4 regions of the Streptomyces sediminicola genome follow, and region 4 is predicted to be linked to each of the others. Evidence: riboswitches for the same ligand, from Rfam matches in the RefSeq annotation. Region 4 holds a riboswitch; each other region holds the start of a gene.

What was found. A riboswitch is a leader RNA that binds a small molecule or an ion and turns the genes downstream of it on or off. The one in region 4 is predicted to bind cyclic di-AMP.
Region 1: linked by a shared signal. The riboswitch ahead of VM636_RS18320 (transglycosylase family protein) and the one ahead of VM636_RS26080 (C40 family peptidase) in region 4 are both predicted to bind cyclic di-AMP.
Region 2: linked by a shared signal. The riboswitch ahead of VM636_RS16255 (M23 family metallopeptidase) and the one ahead of VM636_RS26080 (C40 family peptidase) in region 4 are both predicted to bind cyclic di-AMP.
Region 3: linked by a shared signal. The riboswitch ahead of VM636_RS07555 (M23 family metallopeptidase) and the one ahead of VM636_RS26080 (C40 family peptidase) in region 4 are both predicted to bind cyclic di-AMP.

What each region holds. Positions count from the first base shown of each region.
Region 1 is NZ_CP144555.1:4,157,721-4,164,796, forward strand. It holds gene VM636_RS18305 (nucleoside triphosphate pyrophosphohydrolase) at 1-122, shown strand, start outside; gene VM636_RS18310 (cytochrome P450) at 409-1,701, shown strand; gene VM636_RS18315 (transglycosylase family protein) at 1,926-2,873, shown strand; cyclic di-AMP (ydaO/yuaA leader) riboswitch at 3,050-3,218, shown strand; gene VM636_RS18320 (transglycosylase family protein) at 3,223-3,984, shown strand; gene eno (phosphopyruvate hydratase) at 4,306-5,595, shown strand; gene VM636_RS18330 (septum formation initiator family protein) at 5,715-6,191, shown strand; gene VM636_RS18335 (DUF501 domain-containing protein) at 6,221-6,832, shown strand; gene VM636_RS18340 (Ppx/GppA phosphatase family protein) at 6,829-7,076, shown strand, end outside.
Region 2 is NZ_CP144555.1:3,707,747-3,714,822, reverse strand. It holds gene trmB (tRNA (guanosine(46)-N7)-methyltransferase TrmB) at 1-41, shown strand, start outside; gene VM636_RS16260 (aldo/keto reductase) at 106-1,050, opposite strand; gene VM636_RS16255 (M23 family metallopeptidase) at 1,326-2,357, opposite strand; cyclic di-AMP (ydaO/yuaA leader) riboswitch at 2,368-2,525, opposite strand; gene VM636_RS16250 (PP2C family protein-serine/threonine phosphatase) at 2,802-3,974, opposite strand; tRNA gene VM636_RS16245 (tRNA-Met) at 4,283-4,356, opposite strand; gene VM636_RS16240 (dihydrofolate reductase family protein) at 4,431-5,561, opposite strand; tRNA gene VM636_RS16235 (tRNA-Lys) at 5,813-5,885, opposite strand; gene VM636_RS16230 (DEAD/DEAH box helicase) at 6,144-7,076, opposite strand, start outside.
Region 3 is NZ_CP144555.1:1,749,919-1,756,994, reverse strand. It holds gene VM636_RS07560 (pitrilysin family protein) at 1-1,330, shown strand, start outside; cyclic di-AMP (ydaO/yuaA leader) riboswitch at 1,525-1,689, shown strand; gene VM636_RS07555 (M23 family metallopeptidase) at 1,702-2,466, shown strand; gene VM636_RS07550 (HPr family phosphocarrier protein) at 2,570-2,851, opposite strand; gene VM636_RS07545 (bifunctional GNAT family N-acetyltransferase/acetate--CoA ligase family protein) at 3,031-5,871, shown strand; gene VM636_RS07540 (DUF5998 family protein) at 5,943-6,530, shown strand; gene VM636_RS07535 (nucleotide pyrophosphatase/phosphodiesterase family protein) at 6,530-7,076, shown strand, end outside.
Region 4 is NZ_CP144555.1:5,904,916-5,911,991, forward strand. It holds gene VM636_RS26050 (adenosylmethionine--8-amino-7-oxononanoate transaminase) at 1-445, opposite strand, end outside; gene bioB (biotin synthase BioB) at 438-1,778, opposite strand; gene VM636_RS26060 (8-amino-7-oxononanoate synthase) at 1,954-3,081, shown strand; gene VM636_RS26065 (DUF397 domain-containing protein) at 3,119-3,385, opposite strand; gene VM636_RS26070 (helix-turn-helix transcriptional regulator) at 3,395-4,255, opposite strand; gene VM636_RS26075 (ATP-binding protein) at 4,469-4,978, shown strand; gene VM636_RS26080 (C40 family peptidase) at 5,173-5,646, opposite strand; cyclic di-AMP (ydaO/yuaA leader) riboswitch at 5,650-5,863, opposite strand; gene VM636_RS26085 (hypothetical protein) at 6,298-6,603, opposite strand; gene VM636_RS26090 (ATP-dependent Clp protease proteolytic subunit) at 6,611-7,076, opposite strand, start outside.

The DNA.
Region 1 (7,076 bases), 1.7 Mb from region 4:
CGGCCCTGCGCGCGGCGGCCCGCGCCTACCGGGACGCCATCAGAGCGGCCGAGGACGCCGGCCGTCCCCCGGGCCCCGGACCGGCCGACGGCACCGATGCCACCGACGGCACCGGCGCCTGACCCATCGCCCGCCCGCCCCGCAGGGGGCCGTCCGCCCCGCTCCTTGCCCCTCCTGATTCCGTCCGCCCGCGCACGCACCGGCGCCACGGGCCCGCCCGCCCCGTGGCGCCGGCACGGCGCCCTGAGCGAGCCTGCGAGGAGAACCCCTCTATATAGGGGGCGCCACCCCGGCCCGGGTCCGGCGCACCGCCCCGGCGCCGGAGGCCCCGCGCCTCACGGACCGCCCCCGCCGGAGGGCGTCCCGACCGTGTCGGTCGCCCCCGGCCGTGACCGATACGGTCGGGGGGTGACCGACCAGCCCGTGCCCGACGGCCCCGCCCCCCAGCTCTTCACCTGGGAGTTCGCCGCCGATCCGTACCCCGCCTACGCCTGGCTGCGCGCGCACGCGCCCGTGCACCGCACGACCCTGCCGAGCGGGGTGGAGGCATGGCTGGTCACCCGGTACGCCGACGCCCGGCAGGCCCTCGCCGACCCCCGGCTGTCGAAGAACCCGGCGCACCACGACGAGCCGGCGCACGCCCGGGGCAAGACGGGCATCCCGGGGGAGCGCAAGGCCGAGCTGATGACGCATCTGCTGAACATCGACCCGCCGGACCACACCAGGCTGCGCCGGCTGGTCAGCAAGGCGTTCACCCCCCGCCGGGTCGCCGAGTTCGCGCCGCGGGTGCAGGAGCTGGCGGACGGACTGATCGACCGCTTCGCCGGCACCGGCTCCGCCGACCTGATCCACGAGTTCGCCTTCCCGCTGCCCATCTACGCCATCTGCGACCTGCTCGGCGTCCCCCGCGAGGACCAGGACGACTTCCGCGACTGGGCGGGCATGATGATCCGCCACGGCGGCGGCCCGCGGGGCGGGGTGGCGCGGTCGGTCAAGAAGATGCGCGGCTACCTCGCCGACCTGATCCACCGCAAGCGGGCGGCGCTGCCGCCCGAAGCGGGCCCCGGCGAGGACCTCATCTCCGGTCTCATCCGCGCCTCGGACCACGGGGAGCACCTCACCGAGAACGAGGCCGCGGCGATGGCGTTCATCCTGCTCTTCGCCGGTTTCGAGACCACCGTCAACCTCATCGGCAACGGCACCTACGCCCTGCTCACCCACCCCGGGCAGCGCGCCCTCCTCCAGGACTCCCTCGCCGCGGGCGAGCACGGGCTGCTGGAGACCGGCGTCGAGGAGCTGCTGCGCTACGACGGCCCGGTGGAGCTGGCCACCTGGCGCTTCGCCACCCGCCCGCTGACCCTCGGCGGGCAGGACATCGCGGCCGGGGACCCGGTCCTCGTGGTGCTGGCCGCCGCCGACCGGGACCCGGAGCGGTTCCCCGGCCCGGACACGCTGGACCTGGCCCGCCGCGACAACCAGCACCTCGGCTACGGCCACGGCATCCACTACTGCCTCGGCGCCCCCCTGGCCCGGCTGGAGGGGCAGACCGCGCTCGCCACCCTGCTGACCCGGTTGCCGGATCTGCGCCTCGCGGCCGAACCCGCCGAACTACGCTGGCGCGGTGGTCTCATCATGCGGGGACTGCGGACGCTGCCGGTGTCCTTCACACCGGTTCCGTCAGGGCCCGTCGACGGTCCGTGACAAGAGCGAAGATGACAGGCGCTCACCTTCGTGACCGTCATGTGATCTGCGCGGCATGAACTTGTGACAAGTGATCGTCTGCCTATACGTTCACGGATCAACGTGGTGCCCCGCATCAACCGCCACGTGCTCATCGCTGCCTCGCGAAAGGTTGTCGCATGCTCTCCGGGAACGGTCGTCACCGTCGCCCCCGCCAGGCTCCCGCCCTGGTCGTCGCCGCCGGAGTGACCGGCTCCGCCATCGCGATCCCGCTCCTCGGCGCCACCGGCGCCCACGCGGCGGACGCGGCGAACTGGGATCGGGTCGCCGAGTGCGAGACCGGTGGCGCGTGGAGCCAGAACAGCGGAAACGGCTACTACGGCGGCCTGCAGTTGTCGCAGGCGGACTGGGAGCGCTTCGGCGGTCTCGACTACGCGCCCAGCCCCGACCAGGCCAGCCGCTCGCAGCAGATAAGAGTGGCCGAGGACCTGCTCGCGGAGCAGGGTGTCGCCGCCTGGCCGACCTGTGGGCCGCTCGCCGGGCTCGGCAACGGCTCGTCCTCGATCGGGGTGGACGCCGGCACCGCGGGCGGAACCGCGTCGGCGACCCCCCAGGCGCCCGGTTCGTCCGGCTTGGCCGGCCTCGGCACGCCGACGCCCGGATCGTCCCCCTCGGCCTCCCCCTCGCCGTCCGCTGACGCCTCCTCGGGCGCGTCGTCCGGCGGTGGCCACTCCTCCGATTCCGGCACCCACGGGAGCGAAGGGAAGGGGAGGGGTGAAGGCGGCGGCCAGGGGCAGAACCAGGGCGGCTCCTCCGCCGAAGGTGCGAAGGGTGGCGAATCGGGCGACTCGGACCAGCGGGCCGGTTCTTCGGGCCTCGCCGAGACCGGCGAGGAGACCTCGGGCCGGCACCGCGGCGACAGTGCCGAGGAGGGCGCCTCCGAGGGGCGCGGGGCCGACCGCCCCGGCCGCCACGCCGCGCGCGCCGGCGACGGCGCCCGGGGCCTCACGGACGGCACGTACACGGTCCGCGCCGGAGACAACCTCTGGGGCATCGCCGACTCCCTTGACGTCGACGGCGGATGGCCCGCGCTCTACGCCGGCAACAAGGGTGTCGTCGGAATCGATCCTGACCACATCGTGCCCGGTCAGACGCTTGAGATTCCGGGCGAATCGGGCGATAACCAGGGGTAGTTAGCGTCATGGTTCAGGCCGAATGCCCGGTTTAAACTCCGTGAGAGATAGGTCTCAGAAGCCCTGATCGTCTTTGTCTTTCCCCCGACGGCGTGGCTACGGTCATGACCGCTCGCCACCGCGGGCCCCGACCGCCGCAACGCCGAATCCTGCCAGCGGCGGTCCGGGAACAGTCGTCGCGTCAAGCGCCGCAGGCAGGAGCGGGGGACCCAAGGTAAGTGCCGCACCGGGCAGTTGAGCCGGAGCGGCTTGGGGTGAAGCCGCGTCCCGCGAGGGACGCGGCCGGGCAACTCTCAACCGGCCCGAACCCGACAGCTCACCTCGCAGGCGTCGGTGAGGGGATTCCACCATGCTGTTTTCCGGCAAGGGCAAGCACCGTCGTCCGTCCAAGGCCACCCGTGTGATCGCCGTCGCCGGCGTCACCGGTGCCGCCGTCGCCGCCCCGCTGATGGCGGCCGGCAACGCCTCCGCCGCCACCGCCGCCGAGTGGGACGCCGTCGCCCAGTGCGAGTCGGGCGGCAACTGGTCCATCAACACCGGCAACGGCTACTACGGCGGTCTGCAGTTCTCCGCCTCCACCTGGGCCGCCTACGGCGGCACCCAGTACGCCGCGACCGCCAACCAGGCCAGCAAGGCCCAGCAGATAGCCGTCGCCGAGAAGGTCCTCGCGGGCCAGGGCAAGGGCGCCTGGCCGGTCTGCGGCCGCGGTCTGTCGAGCGCCGCGTACACCGGCGGCGGCTCCACCGGCTCCTCGCAGTCCGGCACCTCGCAGTCCACCGGCTCCTCGCAGTCCTCCGGCTCCGCCCAGTCGAAGCCGCAGGCCCCGGCCAAGCCGAAGTCGCAGTCCACCGGCTCCTCGCAGAGCCGCGGCGAGCAGCAGTCCTCGCGCTCCACCGAGCGCCCGGCCGCCAAGAAGACCGTCACCACCCCGACCGGCAAGAAGGTCAAGAAGGGCGACGGCGAGTACAAGGTCGTCAAGGGCGACACCCTCAGCGCGATCGCCGCCGAGCACGGCGTCAAGGGCGGCTGGAACAAGCTCTTCCAGCTCAACAAGGACATCGTCGAGCACGCCGACCTCATCTACCCGGGTCAGCAGCTCCACCTGAAGTAAGGGCCGCGGGCGATCCGTCCCGTCCCTTCCGGACCCCCCGCCCCGGCGCGTGTTCCCCCGTACGCGCCGGGGCGGGGCCTTTTCCGCGCCCGGGTGCCGGGGCGGGGTTACCGGCGGGAGCGGCGGCCCGGCGGGCGGTGTCCTCGCCTCCCTGTTTTGTTCCGTACGGAAACAATTTACTCTCGGTTCTGTCCGACGGGTGGGCGACCGGCTGGCCGATCGTCCGGAGCCGGTTAGGCTCATCCCGCAGAGCCACAGGTGTGGGCCGCGGAGCCACCGCGGCCCGCCACAACGCGTCACATCCCGAGAATGGAGATGCTCGTGCCGTCCATCGACGTCGTCGTAGCCCGGGAAATCCTGGACTCCCGAGGCAATCCCACGGTCGAGGTCGAGGTCGGCCTCGACGACGGCAGCACGGGTCGTGCCGCCGTTCCGTCCGGTGCCTCCACGGGCGCCTTCGAGGCCGTCGAGCTTCGTGACGGCGACCCCAACCGCTATCAGGGCAAGGGTGTCGAGAAGGCCGTCCTCGCCGTCATCGAGCAGATCGGCCCGGAGCTGGTCGGCTACGACGCCACCGAGCAGCGCCTGATCGACCAGGCCATGTTCGACCTGGACGCCACCGACAACAAGGGCTCCCTCGGCGCCAACGCCATCCTCGGCGTCTCCCTGGCCGTCGCCCACGCCGCCTCCGAGGCGTCCGACCTGCCGCTCTTCCGCTACCTGGGCGGTCCCAACGCGCACCTGCTGCCGGTGCCGATGATGAACATCCTGAACGGCGGCTCGCACGCCGACTCCAACGTGGACATCCAGGAGTTCATGATCGCCCCGATCGGCGCGGAGTCCTTCTCCGAGGCGCTGCGCTGGGGCACCGAGGTCTACCACACCCTCAAGAAGGTGCTGAAGAGCAAGGGCCTGGCCACCGGCCTCGGCGACGAGGGCGGCTTCGCCCCCGACCTCGGCTCCAACCGCGAGGCGCTCGACCTCATCCTGGAGGCGGTCAAGGAGGCCGGCTACACGCCCGGCGAGCAGATCGCCCTGGCGCTCGACGTCGCCGCGTCCGAGTTCTACAAGGACGGCTCCTACGTCTTCGAGGGCAAGGAGCGCACCGCCGCCGAGATGACCGACTACTACGCCGAGCTGGTCGAGGCGTACCCGCTGGTCTCCATCGAGGACCCGCTCTTCGAGGACGACTGGGAGGGCTGGCAGACCATCACCGAGCGCCTGGGCGACAAGGTCCAGCTCGTCGGTGACGACCTGTTCGTCACCAACCCCGAGCGGCTGGCCCGCGGCATCGAGGACGGCGCCGCCAACGCCCTGCTGGTCAAGGTGAACCAGATCGGCTCGCTCACCGAGACCCTGGACGCGGTCGAGCTGGCCCAGCGCAACGGCTTCAAGTGCATGATGTCCCACCGCTCCGGCGAGACCGAGGACGTCACCATCGCCGACCTCGCCGTCGCCACCAACTGCGGCCAGATCAAGACCGGCGCCCCGGCCCGCTCCGAGCGCGTCGCCAAGTACAACCAGCTCCTGCGCATCGAGGAGATCCTCGACGACGCCGCGGTCTACGCCGGCCGCAGCGCCTTCCCGCGGTTCCGTCCCGCGGGCCAGTGAGCACCGCGACAGCCGCGGCCTAGGCAGCGACGTCCGTACGTCCCCGTACCCGGTCCCGTACCGTGTGCGGGGACGTACGCACGTAGGACGACGCACCAGCCGAACGGGAGGCGCGGGACATGGCGGTGAAGGAACGGGACCGGTTCTCCACCGCGACCAGGATCAGGCTGCTCGGCGAGCAGACCGCGGCCCGGGTCTACCGTTCGCAGACCAAGCGCCAGGCCCGCCGCTCCCGGCTCACCGGCCGCGCGGCGCTGCTCGCCATGGTCCTGTGCTCCCTGGTGGTGGCCCTCGCCTACCCGATACGGCAGTACGTCGCCCAGCGCGCCGAGATCGCCGACCTGCGCCAGGAGCAGCAGCGCGCCCGGGGCCGGGTCGAGGAACTGCGCGATCTGAAGGCCCGCTGGCAGGACGACGCCTACGCCGAGCAGCAGATCCGGCAGCGGCTGCACTACGTGCTGCCGGGGGAGAAGGGCTTCGTCGTGGTCGGCCCCGACGCCTCCGAGCCCTCCCGGGGCGCCGACGGCGCCGACGACCGCCCCTGGTACAGCAACCTCTGGGACGGCGTCGACAAGTCCGACGCCCGCGACCAGTGAACCGACAGAGAGACATCCGGAAGACAGTCATGCAGACCCCTCCGCCGCCCACCCCGCGCACCGAACCCACCGACGCGGACGTCCGGGCGTTCCGGCAGCAGCTCGGACGCCCCCCGCGCGGCCTGCGGGCCATCGCGCACCGCTGCCCCTGCGGGCAGCCGGACGTCGTGGAGACGGCACCCCGGCTGCCCGACGGCACTCCCTTCCCCACGCTGTACTACCTGACGTGCCCGAAGGCCGCCTCCGCCATCGGCACGCTGGAGGCCGACGGCGTGATGAAGGAGATGACCGAGCGGCTGGCCACCGACCCCGTCCTGGCCGCCGCCTACCGGGCCGCGCACGAGGACTACATCCGGCGGCGCGACGAGATCGAGGAGCTGACCGGCTTCCCGAGCGCCGGCGGCATGCCCGACCGCGTCAAGTGCCTGCACGTGCTGGTCGCGCACTCGCTGGCGGCCGGCCCCGGCGTCAACCCGCTGGGCGACGAGGCCCTCGCCCTGTTGCCCGAGTGGTGGCGCAAGGGCCCCTGCGTCACCGGCACCGAAACCGGGACAGGCGCCGAAACCGGAACAGGCACCGGAGCCGGCACCGGCACCGGTGGGGCCGGCCGGACCGGTGGGACCGAGGGGGAGGGCCGGTGACGCGCGTCGCCGCCATCGACTGCGGGACGAACTCCATCCGCCTGCTGATCGCCGACGCCGACCCCGCCACCGGCGTCCTGACCGACCTGGACCGGCGCATGACCATCGTGCGGCTCGGCCAGGGCGTCGACCGCACGGGCAGGCTGGCGCCCGAGGCGCTGGAGCGCACGTTCGCCGCCTGCCGGGAGTACGCGCGGGCCATCGAGGAGCACGGCGCCGGCCGGCTGCGCTTCGTGGCGACCTC
Region 2 (7,076 bases), 2.2 Mb from region 4:
TCTTCCGCCGCGTCCCCCACGCCCGGCCCGAGACGGGCTGACCGCCGACGCGGACCGGCGGCCCGGCGCGGTCGAGGCGCCCCGGGCCGCGTACCGGCGCCGCGCTCAGGCGGAGGCGTCCGTCAGCTTGGTGATCTCCTCCGGCGTGAGGCTCAGTTCCGCCACGCCGAGCAGCGCCGGAAGCTGCTCCACGGTCCGCGCGGAGGCGATCGGCGCGGCGACGGTCGGCTGGGCCGCGAGCCAGGCGAGGGCCACCGTGGCGAGGGGCGCGTCGTGCGCCCCGGCGACCTCGTCGAGCGCCGCGAGGACCCGACGGCCGCGCTCGCTCTCCAGGTGGGCGCCGGCCCGCCCGGCCCGCGGGCTGTCGACCTCCACGCCCGGCCGGTACTTGCCGGTGAGGAAGCCGGCCGCGAGGGCGAAGTAGGGGACGGCGCCGAGTCCGGACCGCTCGGCGAGGTCGCGCAGCGGGCCCTCGTAGGTGTCGCGCGAGACCAGGTTGTAGTGGGGCTGGAGGGCGACGTAGCGGGCGAGTCCCTCGCGCTCGGAGAACTCCAGGGACCTCGCGAGCCGCTCCGGCGAGATGTTGGAGGCGGCGATGTACCGGACCTTGCCGGCCGTCACCAGTTCGTCGAGGGCGCCGATGATCTCCTCGACCGGTACCTCGGGCTGGTCGAAGTGGGTGTAGTAGAGGTCGATGTGGTCGGTGCCCAGGCGGCGCAGCGAGGCGTCGGCGGCGGCCTTGATGGTGCCGGCGGACAGGCCCCGGTACTCCGGGTGCTGGCTGACCTTGGTGGCGATCACGATGTCGTCGCGGTTGCCGCGCGCGGCGAGCCACTCGCCGATGACGGTCTCGGACTCGCCGCCGGAGTTGCCCTCCACCCAGGCGGAGTAGGAGTCGGCGCTGTCGAGGAAGTTGCCGCCGGCAGCCGCGTAGGCGTCGAGGACGGCGAAGGAGCGGTCGCGGTCGGCGGTCCACCCGAAGACGTTGCCGCCGAGGGCGAGCGGGAAGACCTGGAGACCGGAGGAGCCGAGAGGGCGCGGATACGTCATGTCGTACGTCAACGCCCGCGCCGGACGCGGTCATTCCGTGGGTGGGCCGTTCGGCGGGGCGGCCCGCGCGCCGGAAGCCGGCAGCCCTGGCGTCGGGGGGTTGGCCGCCAGGACCGCCGGGGTCCTCCAGGGGGTCGCCGCGGTCACCGCGCGGGGCGGGGCCACGGGGGTCTCGCGTCGAGGTGGGCGGGGCCCGCCACCGGGCCGGCGCGGGGTGCCGCGCCGGCTGCCCGGCCCGGGGTGCCGGATGCCGGGCGCTCGGGGCGCCGGATGCCTCAGATGCCGAGGCCCTTGCCCCGCAGCCACGCCGTCGGGTCGACACCGCTGTCGGCGCCACCGGGGTGGACCTCGAAGTGCAGGTGGGGGCCGGTCACGTTGCCGGTGGCACCCACGCGGCCGATGACGTCACCGGTGTTGACCTGCTGGCCCACGCTGACGTTGATCGACGACTGGTGCGCGTACCACAGCTCGGTGCCGTCCTCCAGGGTGAGGATCGTGCGGTAGCCGTAGGAGCCCGCCCAGCCGGCCTCGGTGATCGTGCCGGTGTGCACGGCCTTGATCAGGGTGCCGGTGGGGGCGGCGAAGTCGAGCCCGGTGTGGTAGCCGGAGGACCACATGGAGCCGGACTGCCCGAAGGTCGAGGTGATCGTGTAGGCGGAGGTCGGCAGCGCGTACTGCCGGGCCAGCTCGGCCAGGCGCTCGGCCTCGGCCTTCCTGCGGGCCTCCTCCTCCGCCTTCTCCTTGGCGGCGGCGGCCTTGGCCCTGGCCTCCTTCTCCGCCTTGGCGGCGGCCTCGACGGCCTGCTTCTCCGCGGCGGCGGCGGCCTCGGCGGCGGCCTTGCTCGCCACCTGGTCCTGCTGCTGCTCGGCCTGGGCCATGATCCGGGCCCGCAGCGCCTCACCGGCGTCGCCGGCGCCCTCGTCGGTGTCGCCGGTGGAGGCGCCGATACCGCTGAGCGGGGTGCTGGAGCCCTCGGGCTCCGGCTCGGGGGTGGAGATCAGCGAGCCGACCGAGGGGAGGTCGGGCAAGGAGATCGAGACGGGCGACTTGCCGGGGGCGGCGGTGGCCATGCCGCCCGCGCCGACGGCCGCGATGACGCCGACGCCGAGGACCGTGGAGCTGCGGGCGAGCCCGCCGCGCTGCTTGGCGACGCGGTGCCTGCCCCGGACGGGCCGGACGGTGTCGGCGGTGGGGTTCCACTCCTCGAAGGGGCCGTCGTCGGGGTGGGGACCGCCGTAGACGAAGGTGTCGCCGTCGTACCCGCCGGGTACGGACGGAGCCTCGGGGGCGGGCCGGTTGGACGCCACGTGGGCGCGCTCCTTTCCTTCCTTCCGCCTACCGGGTTAGCTGACGGGTTCGGAGCAGGAAGGTCTCCTACGCGCGTATACCGGCCGCGTCTCCACGGCGGCACACACACGATTCACCCCAATGTGGTGGTTCCCCGGTTCCCTCGCGGGATTCGGCGCGTGCGCGCGGAGCCGCCTTCTGTGACGGCTGGGACGACCGCGCTGCGTTATCGAACGTTAATAGACACCGGGCAGGGAATCCAAGCCGTTCCTCTTGATCATTAACGGTCCCGGCACGGACTTAGGCCCCACGACCGGTGAAAACCGGGCGAGTTGACCCGCCTCTGGTGGAGCGCCTCACACCACGATTTTCTGATGGTGTGTCAGTTGTTATGCGCAGGGCGGTCGTCCGGTCACGGATCGTGACGGCGGGTCCCGGACGCGGGGCTCACGGGGTGCGGCGGATCAGGGGCGGCGGAGGGCGAGCAGCGCCATGTCGTCGGCCATACCGTCCCCGGAGTAGCGGCGTACGTCCTCGGCGAGGGTGTCCAGCAACTCCGCCGGATGCCGGAAGGAACGGCCGGCGAGGTAGGCGTACGGGTCGTAGAACTCCCCCCGTTCGTCGCGGGCCTCGGTCAGTCCGTCGGTGTAGAGGAGGAGGGTGGCGCCGCCGGGGAAGCAGGACTCCTCGGCGCGGTCGGGCCAGACGCCGAGGTCGCCCATGCCGAGCGGCAGGGCCGGTTCGCGCACGGGCACCTGGCCGAGGGTGCCGTCGGCGTACAGCAACAGGGGCGGCGGATGGCCCCGGTTGACGATGCGGACGGTGCCGTCGCCGTGCGGGAGTTCGGCGAGGACGGCAGTGGTGAACCCCTCGAAGGCGTCCAGCCCCTCGCGCCGGGTGCCCTCGCGGGCGAGCGCCCGTTCCAGCCGCTGCGCGACCGCCTCCAGCGTGGCCTCCTGCTCGGCGGCCTCGCGGAAGGCGCCGATCACGACGGCGACGGCCGCGACCGCGCCCATGCCCTTGCCACGGACGTCCCCGACGATGACCCGGACGCCCCGGGCGCTGTCCTGCACGGCGTAGAGGTCGCCGCCTATGAAGGCGTCGGCCTGGGCGGCCTCGTAACGGGCGGCGATCTCGAAGCCGCCGATGCGTTCGGCGGGGGCGGGCAGCACCGCGCGCTGGGCGGCCTCGGCGATCTCGCGGGCGGAGGCAAGGCGTTCGTCGGTGCGGCGGACGAAGGCGTTGAAGAGGATGGCGAGCGCGGCGACGGTGGCGATGGTGGCCAGTTCGGTCAGGGAGTCGACGTAGTAGAGGACACCCTTGCCGCTCTGGAGCGCGAGGACGGAGACGACCGAGGCGGCGCTGGTGAGCACGGTGCCGCGCCGCGAGTAGACCGGCGCGGCGACCAGCGGGGCGGCCGTGTAGAGCGGCCCCGCGGTGAAGGAGCGGGGGGTGAACAGGTCGTAGAGGACGGCGACGACGAGGATCAGGACGGGGAGCACGCGGACGAGGGTGCGGCGCCCGCCGCGCCCGGGCGGGCGCACGGGGGACCGGGTCGCGTCGCCGAGGCCCGGGTCGGGCACGGGGTCGCCGGGGAGCCTGCCGCCGGCCCTGGCGAACGCTCCCTCGTCGTCCACGTCACCTGGCCGCACCACTCGTCTCCCGCCACCCCGCTGCCGTGCCGCTTGCCGTCCCGACGTCCAGGTTCGCGGGAGCGGGGAGGGGCGGCGAGCGGTACGGGGCCGATCGGATGACGGAACGGGGGGCGCCGCGAGCAGGGCGGCGACGGGGCGGGCACGGCGGCGGGGCGGGCGCGACGGCGACGGCCGAGCAGCGCCGGAGGCCGGTGAGCACGCGCGGCAGGGGACGTCGACGATCACGCCGGACGTCACCGACAACACACCGGAGGCCGGAATCCTCAAGGATTCCGGCCTCCGGCCTTCAGTAGCGGGGACAGGATTTGAACCTGCGACCTCTGGGTTATGAGCCCAGCGAGCTACCGAGCTGCTCCACCCCGCGTCGTTGTGTCTCCAGTGTACGTCATCCCGGGGGCCCGGCGCACATCTGTTTCCCCAGGCGCCCCGGCGGGCGTCTCAGCCGGTCAGGTGGCGGTTCGGCGCGGTGGCCCGTTCCTCGTACTCGGGCAGGACGACGACGGTGGCGCCCTTGGCGGCGAGCACCCCGCTGCCGTCCGCGTCCGCCACGAAGGTGTCCGGCTCGCGCCAGGCGGTGACCACCCGGCGCACCCCGGCGTCGAGGATCAGCCGGGCGCAGGGCGCGGGCCGGGAGGCGCGGCGGGCGCACGGCTCCAGGCTGCTGTAGACGGTGGCGGTGGCGAGCCGGGGGTCGGCGGGGTCGGTCTTGGCGAGGGCGGCCTCCTCGGCGTGGGCGACCGGGTCGTCGCCCTCCCGGGAGTGGCCCCGGGCGAGTTCGGTGCCGTCCTCGGCGACGACGACCGCGCCCACGCTGAACGCGGTCCGCGAGGGCGGGCACAGCTCGGCCAGTTCGCAGGCGAGCGCCAGCCAGTGCCGGTCGGCGGCGGTGACGGCGGGGCCGGTGCCGGGGGCGGTGGGCAGGTAGCGGGTGAGGACGACGTCCTCGATGCGCCGCGTCTCCACCAGCCGCAGCCGCCCGGCCTGGTAGGCGCCGGGCCCGAACATGCGGGGCGCCCGCGGGTCCCCCACGAGCAACGGGGCGAGGACGAGCTGGAGTTCGTCGGCCAGTGCCTGTTGCAGCAACTGGGTGTGGACGGTGCCGCCGCCCTCCACCATGAGCCGTTCGACGCCGAGCGCGTCATGCAGGTGCTCCAGCGCGGCCCGCCAGTCGATCCGGTCGCCGAGCGGCACGATGTCGGCGGCGATGCCGAGCGCGCGGGCCCGCCGGGCGCCCTCGTCGGTGGTCAGCAGGGCCTTGGCTCCGCCGGTGTGCCAGAAGGGCGCCGCCGGGTCCAGTTCCCCGGACCCGCTCACCGTGACCTTCAGCGGGTACTCCGGCCGCCCCGAGGCGACCCGCGCGGCCCGCCGCGCGGCCGCGTGGACGAGCAGCCGCGGATTGTCGGCCCGGATCGTCCCGGCCCCGATCAACACCGCGTCCACGGACGCCCGTACCTCGTCGACCCGGTCGAAATCCGCCGGCCCCGACAGCAGCAGCCGCTCGGGCCCGGTGTCGTCGAGATACCCGTCGAGGGAGACGGCGGCGGAGAGCAGGACGTAGGGAAGAGGCATCGGCACTCCGGCTGGACGGACGAACAGGCTGACCACGGTGACGGCACGGAAACACACCGCCCCACGAGGACCGCGCCGCCTCCCCCTCCACCACCCGCCGCGGACGGCGCCGAGTGCCCGTGCTCAGAACGACTGGTGACACACGTCAAGGGCCGGTACGGGGAACGCCTCTCACGGAAGCGCCCTGACCAGTCGGGCCGGCCGGGGCGCTTCGCGGGCAGGTCGGAGTCCATGCGCTCCGCCTGCGGCCGTAGGCCCTGTGGGACTCGAACCCACAACCAATGGATTAAAAGTCCACTGCTCTGCCAATTGAGCTAAGGGCCCAGGGGTGGTGCGTGGTGTTGCCTCATTGAGCATAGCTGGACGAGGCCGTGTCTCCGATCGGGTATCCGGGCGGTCGGCGCGTCCGGGACGTCGGCGTTCGTGCTGTTCGGGGCCGTTCCTGGTGGGGGGTGCGGAGGGGGTTCACGGCGTTGACGCCGGGGAGACGCGGGCGAAAAAAGTGACGGGCGTCACAGGCTGGGAATGCGGAAGGGCCCGCACGAGGGGATCGTGCGGGCCCTTGCCGGTGCTCAGGTGCCGTCAGCCGCTGCGCTTCCAGCGCGGCTTGTCGTCGCGGCGGCCGAAGGAGGAGCCGCGGTGGTCGTCCCGGCGGCCGTACGGGCGGTCGTGGCCGCCGCTGCGGAAGCCGGGGCGGTCGCCCTGGCGGTCGCGGTTGAACGGACGGTCGCTGCCACGGTGGCCGCCCCGGTCGTCCCGGCGGAAACCGCCGCGGTCGTCGCGCCGGTCGTCCCGACGCTCGAAGGAACGCCCACCCCGGTCGCCCCGGTCACCCCGGTCGCCCCGGTCGTCACGGCGGAAACCGCCACGGTCCCGGTCCCGGTCGCGGTTGAAGCCACCCCGGTCGTCACGACGCTCGTACGAACGACCGCCCCGGTCACCCCGGTCACTCCGGTCGTCACGGCGGAAACCGCCGCGGTCGTCGCGCCGGTCGTCCCGACGCTCGAAGGAACGCCCACCCCGGTCGCCCCGGTCACCCCGGTCGCCCCGGTCGCCCCGGTCGCCCCGGTCGTCACGGCGGAAACCGCCACGGTCCCGGTCCCGGTCCCGGTTGAAGCCACCCCGGTCGTCACGACGCTCGTACGAACGACCGCCCCGGTCACCCCGGTCACTCCGGTCGTCACGGCGGAACTCGTCCCGCTCGCCCGGCTGTTCCGGCAGGGTGATCTCCGGCTCGGCCACGGCCGCCGCCACCTCGGCGATGACCGTCTCCACGTCCTCGCCGCGCTCGCGCGCGACGCGGGCCACCAGCCGGTCCGCCTCCTCGCGCAGTTCGGTCGCGCGCCGCTGGGCCCGCTCCAGTTCCTTGGTGAGCTGGGCGACCTCCCGCTCGGCCTGCTGGGCCGCGTTGCCCGCGGACTCGGCCTGGACCTCGGTCATCGACCGGGCGCCGGTGATCTCGGCGACCTCCGGGTCGAAGGCCGCGCCGCCCTGGATGATGTGGCGCGTGGCGTC
Region 3 (7,076 bases), 4.2 Mb from region 4:
CTGGGCGTTCCCGGCCCCCGAGCGGGGCTCCCTGGGCAACGGCCTGACGGTGCTGCGCTGCCACCGCCCCGGCCAGCGGGTCGTCGCCGTGGAGGTGCTGCTCGACGCGCCGCTGGAGGCCGAGCCGGCCGGACTCGACGGCGTCGCCACCATCATGGCGCGGGCCTTCTCCGAGGGCACCGACAAGCACACCGCCGAGGAGTTCGCGGCCGAGCTGGAGCGCTGCGGCGCCACCCTCGACGCCTACGCCGACCACCCCGGCGTCCGGCTGAGCCTGGAGGTGCCGGTCTCCCGGCTCGCCAAGGCGCTCGGCCTGGTCGCCGACGCCCTGCGGGCGCCCGCCTTCGCCGACGGCGAGGTCGAGCGGCTGGTGCGCAACCGGCTCGACGAGATCCCGCACGAACTGGCCAACCCCGCGCGCCGCGCCGCCAAGGAGCTGTCCAAGGAGCTGTTCCCGGCCGGCTCGCGCATGTCCCGGCCGCGCCAGGGCACCGAGGAGACGGTCGCCGCCGTCGACTCGGCCGCCGTCCGCGCCTTCTACGAGCGCCACGTCCGCCCCGCCACCGCCACGGCCGTGGTCGTCGGCGACCTCACCGGCATCGACCCGGACGCGCTGCTCGCCGACACCCTGGGCGCCTGGACCGGCTCCACGACCGAGCCGCGTCCGGTGCCGCCGGTGACCGCCGACGACACCGGCCGGGTCGTCATCGTGGACCGTCCCGGCGCCGTCCAGACCCAGCTCCTCATCGGCCGCACCGGCGCCGACCGGCACGACCGCGTCTGGCCGGCGCAGGTGCTCGGCACGTACTGCCTCGGCGGCACCCTCACCTCCCGCTTGGACCGCGTCCTGCGCGAGGAGAAGGGCTACACCTACGGCGTCCGTGCCTTCGGCCAGGTGCTGCGCTCCGCGCCCGACGGCACCGGCGCCTCGATGCTCGCCATCAGCGGCTCCGTCGACACGCCCAACACCGGCCCCGCCCTGTCGGACCTGTGGACGGTGCTGCGCACGCTCGCCGCGGAGGGGCTGACCGACGCCGAGCGGGACGTGGCCGTGCAGAACCTGGTGGGGGTGGCGCCGCTCAAGTACGAGACGGCGGCGGCCGTCGCCGGCACCCTCGCCGACCAGGTCGAGCAGCACCTGCCCGACGACTACCAGGCCGCCCTGTACCGGCAGCTCGCCGCGACGGGCACCGTGGAGGCCACGGCGGCGGTCGTCAACGCCTTCCCGGTGGACCGCCTGGTGACCGTCCTGGTCGGCGACGCCGCCAAGATCAAGGCCCCCGTGGAGGCCCTCGGCATCGGCGAGGTGACGGTCGTCCCGGCCGAGTGAGCGGTCCCGGACGCGTGCGGCGGCCCCGGTGGCAGGACGTCACCGGGGCCGCCCCGTGTCCGAATTGAGGGGGAGGCTGCCCGTCTGCCCTGTGGCGTACGCTACAAAAACCTTGGTGCGTTTGAGGATTGACGCCGGGCCCGTTTAGCTTCGTCCGGGCTGTTCGTCAGGCAGTGCGCCGCGCCCGCGGCACCGGACAGCCATCGCCGAGTCCCCGTACGGCGCGAGCCAGGGGAGCCGGGGACCCGTGTGCAGTCCCTGGGGTGAATCGGACGCCCGCGCGCAGGCGAGGGGGTCCGTAGGAGACCTTCCTGCTCCGAACCCGTCAGCTAACCCGGTAGGCGAGAGGGAAGGAAAGGACCAGCCTCCACATGGCGTTCACGCGCGCCACCGGGAAGCATCGCCGCCCCGGCAAGATGCACCGCACCACCGCCCGCGCGGCGGGTGTCGCCGCCCTCGCCACCGGCGGAGTGGTCGGGAACCTCGCGGCCCCGGCGCTCGCCGACGAGCCGTCCCCGGAGCAGACCGGGCTCACCCCGGTCGTCACCATCGGTGACTCCGTCGCCGGGGAGATCGACGCCCAGGCCGAGTCGCAGAAGCAGGCCGCGCAGCACGCCGCCGCCCGGGAGGCCGCGCAGAAGGCCGCCCGCGAGCGGGCCGCCGAGGCCGCCGCGGAGGCCCGCGAGGCCCAGGAGCGCGCCGCCCGGGAGGCCGAGCGCGAGCGTCTGAACACCTTCGTGGCGCCGATCGCCGGCTCCTATGTCTCCACCGCCTACGGGGCCGGCAGCGCCCTGTGGTCCTCCGGCAGCCACACCGGCATCGACTTCCACGCCGCCACCGGCACCCCGGTGCGGTCGGTCGGCACCGGCACGGTCGTCGAGGCCGGCTGGGGCGGCGCGTACGGCTACCAGGTCGTGATCAAGATGCACGACGGCACGTACACCCAGTACGGGCACCTGTCGTCCATCGGCGTCTTCGCGGGCCAGGCGGTCACCCCCGGCCAGCAGATCGGCCTGGCCGGCGCCACCGGCAACGTCACCGGACCCCACCTGCACTTCGAGGTCCGTTCGGGCGCCGACTACGGCACCGACATGGACCCCGCCGCCTACCTGCGCGGCCACGGCGTCGCGATCTGACGCCGCGGACCGCGCCGGCGCCCGGCGAAGCGAGGGCCCGCCCGAGTCTCCTCGGGCGGGCCCTCGCGTGTCGTGGGGGCGGCGCGGTCCGCGGCGTCCCGGGTCAGACGGTCTCGGGAAGCTCCTCGAGACCCTCGGCGACCAGCTTGGCCAGCCGGTCCAGGGCGATGTCCGCGCCCTCGGCGTCGGAGGCGAGGACGATCTCCTCGCCCCCCTGGGCGCCCAGGCCCAGGACGGCCAGCATGGAGGCCGCGTTGACGGGGTCGCCGTCGGCCTTGGCGATCGTCACCGGGACGCCTGTGGCCGTGGCGGCTCGGACGAAGAGGGAGGCGGGGCGGGCGTGGAGGCCCTCGGCCCAGCCGACGTTGACGCGGCGCTCAGCCATGTGATGCTGCCCTTCGGAGTTCAGGGGTTGTCTAGACCAGTTTCCCATATCGTGAAGCGGCTCCGGACGGGCGTGCGGCGCCCGCCGGGGTGGCGCCCGGACCGCGGCCTCGGTCCGGTCTTCCGTCCTCCACGGCCTGCCCGGCGCCCCTGTCGTACGCGAGCCGTACGCTGGGGCCCATGCAGACCTCGCCGGACCGGCACGAGTACCCCGCCCACTGGGAGGCCGACGTGGTGCTGCGCGACGGCGGCACCGCACGCGTCCGCCCCATCACCGTTGATGACGCGGAGCGCCTGATCAGCTTCTATGAGCAGGTCTCCGACGAGTCGAAGTACTACCGCTTCTTCGCGCCGTACCCTCGCCTGTCCGCCAAGGACGTCCACCGCTTCACCCACCACGACTTCGTGGACCGGGTGGGACTCGCGGCCACGATCGGCGGCGAGTTCATCGCCACCGTACGCTACGACCGGATCGGCGCCGGCGGAACACCCGCCTCCTCCCGCCCCGCCCCCGGCGGCGGTCCCCCGCCCCCCGTCTCCGACGAGGCCGAGGTCGCCTTCCTGGTCCAGGACGCCCACCAGGGCCGCGGCGTCGCCTCCGCCCTGCTGGAACACATCGCCGCCGTCGCCCGCGAGCGCGGCATCCGCCGCTTCGCCGCCGAGGTGCTGCCCGCCAACACCAAGATGATCAAGGTGTTCACGGACGCCGGCTACACGCAGAAGCGCAGCTTCGAGGACGGCGTCGTCCACCTCGAATTCGACCTCGAACCGACCGACCGCTCCCTCGCCGTGCAGTACGCGCGCGAGCACCGCGCCGAGGCCCGCTCCGTGCAGCGCCTGCTCCAGCCCGGCTCCGTCGCCGTCGTCGGCACCGGCCGCGCCCCCGGCGGCGTCGGCCGCGGCCTCCTGGACAACCTGCGCGGGGCCGGCTTCACCGGCCGCCTGCACGCGGTGAACCACGCCTTCCCCGAGGACCTGGAGGAGCTGGACGGCGTCCCCGCCCACCGCTTCGTCCGCGAGATCGACGGCCCCGTCGACCTCGCCGTGATCACCGTGCCCGCCGCCCAGGTCCCCGAGGCCGTCGCCGACTGCGGTGAACACGGCGTCCAGGGCCTCGTCGTGATCTCCGCAGGATACGCGGAGAGCGGACCCGAGGGACGCGAGCGCCAGCGCGCCCTGGTGCGCCAGGCGCGCTCGTACGGCATGCGCGTCATCGGGCCCAACGCCTTCGGCGTGATCAACACCGCCCCCGGCATCCGGCTCAACGCCTCCCTCGCCCCCGAGATGCCCCGCGCCGGCCGCATCGGCCTGTTCGCCCAGTCCGGCGCCATCGGCATCGCCCTGCTCTCCCGCATCCAGCGGCGCGGCGGCGGGGTGACCGGCGTCACCGGCGTCTCCACCTTCGTCTCCTGCGGCAACCGGGCCGACGTCTCCGGGAACGACGTCCTCCAGTACTGGTACGACGACCCGGACACGGACGTCGCCCTGATGTACCTGGAGTCGATCCGCAATCCCCGCAAGTTCACCCGCCTCGCCCGGCGCACCGCCGCCGCCAAACCCCTGGTGGTGGTGCAGGGCGCCCGGCACGGCGGCGCCGCGCCCCAGGGCCACGCCGTGCGCGCGACCCGGCTGCCGCACGCCACCGTCTCCGCGCTGCTGCGGCAGGCCGGTGTGATCCGCGTCGACACCATCACCGAGCTGGTCGACGCCGGCCTCCTCCTCGCCCGGCAGCCGCTGCCCGCCGGCCCGCGGGTGGCGATCCTCGGGAACTCCGAGTCGCTCGGCCTGCTCACCTACGACGCCTGCCTCTCGGAGGGACTGCGCCCGCAGCCCCCGCAGGACCTGACCACGGCCGCCTCGCCGGCCGACTTCCACGCCGCGCTCTCCCGGGCCCTCGCCGACGACACCAGCGACGCCGTGGTGGTCACCGCCATCCCGACGCTGGGGGAGGGCTCGGCCGGGGACGCCGCCCTCGCCGAGGCCCTGCGGTCGGCCGCGGCCACCCTCCCCGGCAAGCCGGTCCTCGTCGTCCACGTCGAGCTGGGCGGCCTCGCCGAGGCCCTGTCCGCCGCCGCGAGCACCGCCCCGCAGGCCGCCGCCCCCGACGACTCCCGCCCCGCCCCCGCCGGGCACCCCGCCGTCCCCGCCCCCGACGGCGCCCACCTCATCCCGGCCTACCCCGCCGCCGAACGCGCCGTCCGCGCCCTCGCCGAGGCCGTCTCCTACGCCCGGTGGCGGCGCGAGGCCGCCGACCCCGGCAAGGTGCCGGAGTACGAGGACATCGACGAGAAGGGCGCCGCCGCCCTGATCGAGGGCCACCTCGCCCGCGGCCAGGGGCTCACCCTCTCCACCGACCAGACCTGCGACCTCCTCGCCCGGTACGGCGTCCACGTCCACCGCGCCCTGCCCGCCCCCGCCCCCGACGCGGCCGTCGCCGCCGCCCGCGCCCTCGGCTACCCGGTCGCCCTCAAGGCCACCGCCCCGCACCTGCGCCACCGCGCCGACCTCGGCGGCGTGCGCCTCGACCTCGCCGACGAGGAGCAACTGCGCCGGGCGTACACCGAGCTGACCGAGCTGTTCGGCCCGCCCGGGGAACTGCGGCCGGTGGTCCAGCGGATGGCCCCGCGCGGCGTGGACACCGTCGTCCGCGCCGTCATCGACCCCGCGGCCGGGGCGGTGCTCTCCTTCGGCCTCGCCGGGGCCGCCACCCAGCTCCTCGGCGACACCGCCCACCGGCTGATACCGGTCACCGATCGGGAGGCCGCCACCCTGGTCCGCGCCGTCCGCACCGCCCCGCTCCTCTTCGGCTGGCGCGGCTCCGCCCCCGTCGACACCCCCGCGCTGGAAGAGCTGCTGCTGCGCGTCTCGCGGCTGGTGGACGACCATCCGGAGGTCGTCGCGGTGACCCTGGAGCCCGTCGTCGTCGCCCCGCACGGGCTGAGCGTCCTCGGCGCCGCCGTCCGCCTCGCACCCCCGCCGGCCAGGGACGACCTCGGTCCCCGGACCCTCCCGGCGTACTGAGCGCACACGGACGGGCACGGAGACGGCACGAGCGTCCCGCGCAGTCGGCACGCCACCGTAGGATGGACCGCATGGCCAAGACCAGTACGACGACCCAGGGGCTGCGCGCGGCGATCGAACGCAGTGGTTACTACCCGGCCCTCGTGGCCGAGGCGGTGGAAGCCGCCGTGGGCGGCGAGCCGGTTCGGTCGTACCTGGTCCACCAGGAGACGACGTTCGACCAGAACGAGGTGCGCCGTCACGTGACGGTGCTCGTGCTCACCGGCAACCGCTTCATCGTCAGCCACACCGACGAGCAGGCCGCCGACGACACCTCGCCGACGCCCTACGCGACCACGTCCACCGAGTCGGTCAAGCTCGGCCGGATCTCGTCCATCGTGGTCAGCCGCGTCGTCGCCAACCCCGAGCAGTACACCCCGGGCACCCTGCCCCGGGAGATCGTGCTCACCATCGGCTGGGGCGCCGTCTCCCGCCTCGACCTGGAGCCCGCCGCCTGCGGCGACCCCAACTGCGAGGCCGACCACGGCTACACCGGCAGCTCCACCGCCGACGACCTCAGCCTGCGCGTCAGCGAGGCGGGCGACGGGCCGGAGACGGTGCGCCAGGCGCTCACCTTCGCCCAGGCCCTGTCCGAGGCGACCACGGACCCCGCCCGCTGATGGCGCAGCCCGCCGCCTGGGACACCCACCCGGAACCGCTGCCCGTCGCCTCGGCCCCGGTGCCCGAGTACGGCACCGGCTCCCTCGCCGACCTGCTGCCGACGCTCGCCGCCGGCATGGGCGTGCCCGGCATGACCGCTGGCATCACGGACCTGGCCCCCGCCGACCGCAACTGCGTCTTCCTGATCGACGGCCTCGGCTGGGAACAGCTCCGCGCCCACCCCGCCGAGGCCCCCTTCATGACCTCGCTGCTGGCGAGTTCCCGGGGCGGCACCGGCCGGCCGGTCACCGCCGGGTTCCCGGCGACCACGGCGACCTCCCTCGCCTCCGTCGGCACCGGCCAGGTGCCCGGCGCGCACGGCCTGCTCGGCTACACCGTGCGCAACCCGGACACCGGCGCGCTGATGAACCAGCTCCGCTGGCAGCCGTGGACCGAGCCCGCCCTCTGGCAGCCCCACCCCACCGTCTTCCGGCTCGCCCACGCCGCCGGGGCGCACGCCGCCCAGGTCTCCTCGCCCGCCTTCGAGACCACCCCGCTCACCCGGG
Region 4 (7,076 bases):
CGCCGCGCCAGGTCAGCAGCCGGCGCTTGGCCGGCCGGCCCAGCGAACGCCAGTACTGGAGGCACATCTTGACGGCGACCTCGACGGAGACCGACCCGGAGTCGGCGAGGAAGACGTGCTCCAGTCCCTCGGGCGACACGTCCACCAGGAGCTTCGCCAGCCGTACGGCGGGTTCGTGGGTGAGCCCGCCGAACATCACGTGGCTCATCCGCTCCAACTGCTCGCGGGCGGCCTCGTTGAGCACCGGGTGGTTGTAGCCGTGGATCGCCGACCACCAGGACGCCATCCCGTCGACGAGTTCCGGCGAACCGTCGGCGGGCCGCAGCCGCACCCCGCTCGCCGACTCCACGACGAGCGGGTCCTGCCGGCCCGGCATGGGGCCGTACGGGTGCCAGACGTGCCGCCGGTCGAGGTCGAGCAGCCCGGCCACGGTGAGGTCAGGCATTGGGCGCGAGGTCCGTTCCGGCGCCCCGCCGGCGCACCGCGACCAGGTCGGTCCGGGCCTCGCCCGCCGCCCGCGCGGGGCCGGGAGCGGCCTCGGCGGGACGGGACTCCGCCCCCGCCGCACCGGAACCGCAGGGTCCGCACCCCGCGCCGGATGCGGCACCGGTCCCCGTGCCGCCCGCGCCGGAGGCCGCGCCGCCCCCCGTGTCCGCCGCGCCGGCCGGGGAGCCGGAGCCCGCCCCGGCCGTACCGGAGCCGTGGCCGGACCGCGCCCCCGCCTCGCCGGAACCGCACGGTCCGTCCGCATCGGCAGGTCCGCCGCAGCCGTCCGCGCGGTGGGCCGGCAGCGTCGTCTCGCCCGCGCCCTCCACCTCGAAACCGGCGTCCGCGATCATCTCCAGGTCGGCCTTGCCGGCCTGTCCCTCACTGGTCAGGTAGTCGCCGAGGAAGAGGGAGTTGGCCAGGTGCAGGGCGAGCGGCTGGAGGCTGCGCAGGTGCACCTCGCGCCCGCCCGCGATGCGCACCTCCACGTCGGGGCAGACGAACCGGGTCATCGCCAGGATGCGCAGGCACCGCTGCGGGGTGAGGTTCCACTCCTTGGCGAGCGGCGTGCCCTCGAACGGGATGAGGAAGTTGACCGGCACCGAGTCGGGGTCCAGCCCGCGCAGCGAGAAGACCACGTCGACCAGGTCCTCGTCGCTCTCGCCCATGCCCGCGATCAGACCCGAGCAGGCGGAGAGCCCCGCCGCGTGCGCCCTGCGCACCGTGTCCACCCGGTCGGCGTACGTGTGGGTGGTGGTGATGCCCGCGTAGGCCGCCTCGGAGGTGTTGAGGTTGTGGTTGTAGGCGTCGGCGCCGGCCTCCCGCAGCCGTTCGGCCTGCCCGTCGGAGAGCAGCCCGAGACAGGCGCACACCTCCACGTCCTCGTGGTGGTCCTTGATGGCCCTGATCGTCTCGGAGACCCGGTCCACGTCCCGGTCGGTCGGACCGCGCCCGCTGGCCACCAGACAGACCCGTTTGGCGCCGCCGGAGACGCCCGCGGTGGCGGCCTCGGCCGCCTGACCGGGCTTGAGCCAGGTGTACTTGAGGATGCCGGCCTCGGAACCCAGCCGCTGCGAGCAGTACGAGCAGTCCTCGGGGCACAGGCCCGACTTGAGGTTGACGAGGTAGTTGAGTTTCACCCGGCGGCCGAACCAGTGACGGCGCACCTTGCCGGCCGCGGCCACCACGTCGAGCAGTTCGTCGTCGGACGTGGCGAGGACGGCCAGCGCTTCCCCGCGGGTCGGCGTCTCGCGCCGAAGCCCCTTGTCCACCAGCGTGTTCAGCAGGTCCATGAGAGCCGATCCTGTCGTACGGGACGGCCTCGGGCCAAGGAGACTTCACACAACCCTGACCGATCACCGTGTGGGTATCGCCACACCTCGTACCCCCGTCCGGACCGCTAGTCTCTGTTCACTGCCTACAAAAACCGCCTGCTGACCGCGGTGACGCGAGCCCGGAGGACCACCCATGGCGTTCGGCTGGATCGACGAGCGGCGCCGGGCGCGGCACCGGGCCGGACTGGTGCGCACGCTGCGCCCCCGGGCACCCGGCTCCCCGCTGCTGGACCTGGCGGGCAACGACTACCTCGGCCTGTCGCACCACCCCGAGGTGGTGGAGGGCGCGGCCCGCGCCGCACGGGTCTGGGGCGGCGGTGCCACCGGCTCCCGCCTGGTCACCGGCACCACCGAGCTGCACACCGAACTGGAACGCGAACTCGCCGCGTTCTGCGGGTTCGAGGCCGCGCTTGTCTTCTCCTCCGGGTACGCGGCCAACCTCGCCGCGGTGACCGCGCTGGCCCCGCACGGCTCCCTGATCGTCTCCGACGCGGGCAACCACGCCTCGCTGATCGACGGCTGCCGGCTGGCCCGCGGCACGACCCGGGTCGTCGCCCACGCCGACCCGGAGGCCGTCGGCGAGGCGCTGCGCCGCCACGAGGGCCCGGCGGTCGTGGTCTCGGACACGGTCTTCTCGGTGGACGGGGACGCGGCCCCGCTGGCCGCGCTCGCCGGGGTGTGCCGGGAGCACGGCGCCGGTCTGATCGTCGACGACGCCCACGGCTTCGGCGTCCTCGGCGAGGGCGGCCGGGGCGCTCCGCACGCGGCGCGACTCGCGGGGGCCGAGGACGTGGTGGCGACGCTGACGCTGTCCAAGTCGCTCGGCAGCCAGGGCGGCGCGGTGCTCGGCCCGGCGCGGGTCGTCGACCATCTGGTCGACACGGCGCGGACGTTCATCTTCGACACCGGTCTGGCCCCGGCCGCGGTGGGGGCGGCGCTGGCCGCGTTGCGGCTGCTGCGGGGCGAACCGGAGCGCGCGTCGCGGGCCCGCGCCGTCGCGGGCGCCCTGTACGCCGGGCTGACGGCCGCGGGTCTGGAAGCGGTGCGTCCGGACGCCGCGGTCGTCTCCGTGCGCGCGCCCTCCCCGGAGCGCGCGGTGCGCTGGGCGGCGGACTGCCGTGCGGCGGGCCTGGCCGTGGGGTGCTTCCGCCCTCCTTCCGTGCCCGACGGGGTCTCACGGCTCAGGCTCACCGCCCGTGCGGACCTCTCCGGGGGGCAGGTCGAGCGTGCGGTGCGGGTGATCGGCGAAACGCGGCCATGAGTCGGCGTGCACGGCCGTGTCCCGCCCGGCGGGGTCCCTAGGAACCGGTCCCCGGCAGGGTGCGGGCGGCGCCGGCGGTGAACGACGTCCAGCTCTCCGGGGAGAAGAGCAGGGCGGGTCCGGCCGGGGCCTTGGAGTCGCGCACGGCGAGCCGTCCGGCCCAGGGGCCGGTCGACGGCCGGGCCGTCTCCACGCAGTTGTTCGCTCCGGTGCTGTAACTGCTGCGCAGCCACGCGACGTCGTGCAGTGCGGTGCACGGGGTGCTCGCGGTGCCGGTGGGGGTGTTCCGAGGAAGTGCGGACATGGTGCCTCCTTACGCGCCTGCCGCTGTCGCGGCGATGTAGTCCAACGAGTCCTCGGGCGAAAGGGCATGGGTGACCAGGGCGTCGAAAGCCCCTGAGTACGCCTCTAAGTCTTCTTTCCGGTCCAGATAGACGCTACTCGTCAAGTGGTCAAGAACGACCACGTCGAGATCGGAAGTGTTCGAAAAGGAAAAGATGACGAAAGGGCCGGTGACGCCGATGTGCGCCCCGGCGGAAAACGGCAGCACCTGGAGCCTGACGTGCGGCAGACGTGCCGCCTCCACGAGCCTCGTCAACTGGCGGGCCATCACCCCCGGGCCGCCCACCTCCCGGCGTAGCACCGCCTCGTCCAGGACCGCGTGCAGCGTGAGCGGCTGCTCCGCGCGCAGTACGTCCTGCCGGGTGAGGCGGACCTCCACCAGCGTGTCGAGCCGGTCCTCCGGCTCCCCGTCCACCGCCGCGCGCGTCACGGCGCGGGCGTACTCCGGCGTCTGCAGCAGCCCCGGCACGACCGTGGTCTCCAGGGTGCGCATCGCGCCGGCCTGCGACTCCAGGCTGATGAAGTCCCGGTAGGCCGGCGGCAGCACGCCCCGGTAGGCGTGCCACCAGTGGTGCCGGCCCCCGGGGTCCTCGGAGCCGGCCAGCGTGGCCAGCAGGTCCCGCAACCGCGGGTCGTCCACGCCGTACGCGTCCAGCAGCAGCCTGACGTCGGCGGGCTTGGCCCCGCTGGTGCCGGTCTCGATGCGGCTGACCTTCGACTGGTGCCAGCCCACCAGGCCGGCCGCCTCACCGCTGGTGATCCCCGCCGATGTCCGCAGGGCGCGCAGTTCCGCGCCCAGTTTACGGCGTCGCACCACGGGGCCGTGCTGCATGGGCCACTCCCTTACTTCTCAGGGGCCGCCCAAATACGCTCTGCCGTCGCAGAGTTCACCGCTTCGAGCGACAGATATATGCATAACTTGGTGGATCGGCGCCCTCGGGGGTGCGTTGATGGCACTCTGGCGGCGAAGCACCAGTCCGGGACCGTACTCCAACCGTCCGCTCCGTGTCGGACCGCGGTCCCGTGGGAAAAGGACGGCGTCGCCATGGCAGACCATCTGGAAGCATCCGTCACTCTGCCGAGCGATGCGGTCTCGGTGGCCGCCGCGCGCACCCACGTGATGGGCACGCTCGCCGAGTGGGGCCTGCCCGCCGGGGCGGAGCTGGCCGAGACCGTCCGGCTCGTCGTCTCCGAGCTGGCGACCAACGCGGTCCAGCACACGCTCGGGCAGTCGCCGACCTTCACCGTGGACCTCGGGCTCGACCACGAGGGGTGGCTGCGGGTCGGCGTCACCGACAGCCACCCACGGCTGCCCAAACGGCTGCCGGCCGCCGTCCAGCAGGACAACGGCCGGGGCCTGGTGATCATCCGTTCGCTCACCGCGGAGTGCGGCGGACGGCTCAGGATCCGGCGCACGCGCGAGGGCGGCAAGACCGTCTTCGTCGAACTGCCCTGGCCGGTCCCGCTCGGTCCGGCGGGGCCGGCCGCGGACACCCTGCCCGTCGGTCAGGGTGCCGGACGGGAGACGGCGCGGACCGCTGAGCCGCGGGGCTGAGGCCCGGTACGGCCGCGGCACCGGCCGGCCGGCGACGGGACACCGGTGGCGGCGCGCGGCGACCGGTCCGCGTGCCGAGGTACGGAGGCGCCGTCGCCGCGCCCCGGGCCCGGGGCCGCCCGTGGCGCGCGTGCGTTCCGGTCCGGCCACGGTGGTGACGGCCGGTCAGGGGGCCGCCCCCACCGCGTGCCGGATCACTTGACCCGGCCGTACCAGACGCTCTTGGTCCAGATCTTCTGCAGGCGCACCACGTCCCCGGTCTTCGGGGCGTGCCAGATCTTGCCGCCGCCGGCGTAGATGCCGACGTGGTAGACGCTCCGGCCGGAGTGGAAGAAGACCAGGTCACCGGCCTTGCGACTGCCGGAGGAGATGTGCCGGGTCTTGTTGTACTGCTGGGCGGCGGTACGCGGCAGCTTCTTGCCGGCCTTGTTGAAGGAGTACAGCGTCAGCCCGGAGCAGTCGAACCTGCCAGGACCCGTGGCGCCCCACTGGTAGGGGGAGCCCTTCTTGGAGGCGGCGATCTGTACCGCCTTGGCGGCGTGGGGTGCCGCGGCGGCCTCGGAGGCGGCGCCGGGGATCACGACGGAGCCGCCGACGGCGGCGAGGGTGAGGGCCGAGGCCGTACCGGCACGGGCCATGAGCGACGGGACACGATTGAGCGCAGACATGCGCAACCCTTCGTCAGCCGCCTGTGAAGGATGACCTGTCGGATTCGGGCTGGCGAAGTTGCCCGGCCGCACGTGTGCGGCTTCACCCCAAGGGCTGCTCGGCCCGGCCGTGGCGCGACCGTGCCGGCGACCCGTCGTGCTCGGGTCCTCCACTCCTGCCGATCCACTTCTGTCGACCGGTCGTCCGGGCGGCGGCAGGACTCGGCGTCCACCCGGACCGCCCCGCCGTGGTGGCGGGGGCTTGTCGTCCGAGACGGATCTTGTCCCATCGGAGGACCGAAAACTCCTCGCACAGGTGTGGCTGTGTTGTTACTCACCACTGGCCTGTTCGGGTGGACGGGCCGGTGCCCCGGGTGCCGCCGGGCCCCTCCGGGAGGCCCGGACCAGGAGCGGAACGCGGCATTCCGGCTCCATGGGGCGGGCCGTCGCGCAACCGCGGGGGGACGAAGGAGGGAGGTGATTCTCCACCGAAAGGGGGGAGACCGTTCGGTCCGTTCCACCACCGGGCCGGAGTAGGCCCGAGCCCCGCCCGGTGCCGGCCGGCCGCGCCCCCGACCACCTCCCCCGCGCGGCCCTCGCCGTTCCTCGCCGTTCCTCGCGGCCACCGTCCCGGGTGGCCCGCGCTGCCCGTGACCGGGGCGCGGGGGTGGGTCAGACGTCGTCGGGCGGGAGGGTGACGCGGGCCGTGCGCCGGTCGCCGTCGAGTACCCGCAGCGCCCGGACCAGGGTGGCGGTGTGGAATTCCGTCTCACCGCGCCGGTGCATCAACGCCAGTGCGTCCCGCAGGCCGGCCGCCTTGCCGACCAGTGCCTGGGCGGCGCGCAGCCCGCGGTACGTGTCGCCGTCCCGCGTCGGGTTGACGCGGCCCAGCAGGTCGACGACGTCCAGGTAGCGGTCGATCACCTCGGCCTCGGCGCGCGTCAGCGCGGGCAGCGGCGGCGGTTCCGGGGACGGCATCCGCGGCTCACCTTCCCCCGGGAGCGCGGCGCACCGTGGTGCGGGCGGGGACGATCCGGTCCGCCAGCCCGTAGGCCACGGCCTGCCGGGCGTCGAGGACGGTGACGTGGTCGAGGTCCGCGCTCACCCGGTCCGCGGCGCGTCCGGTGTGCCGGACGAGGATCTCCTCCACGAGGGCGCGGAGCCTGCCCAACTCCTCGGCGCGCACGGCCAGGTCGCTCGCCGTGCCCTCGATCGGCTCCTCGGCCGCGGGCTGGCGGAGCAGCACCCGTGCCCCCGGCAGGACGGCCCGTTTGCCGGGGGTGCCGGCCGCGAGCAGCGGGGCGGCGGCCGGCCCGGCCTGGCCCAGACAGATCGCCTCGATGTCGCAGGTCACGAAGCGGAGCGTGTCGTAGATCGCGGCCATGGCGGTGAAGGAACCGCCGGGGGAGTTGAGATACAGCGCGATGTCCCGGTCGGGGGCCCGGTGCTCC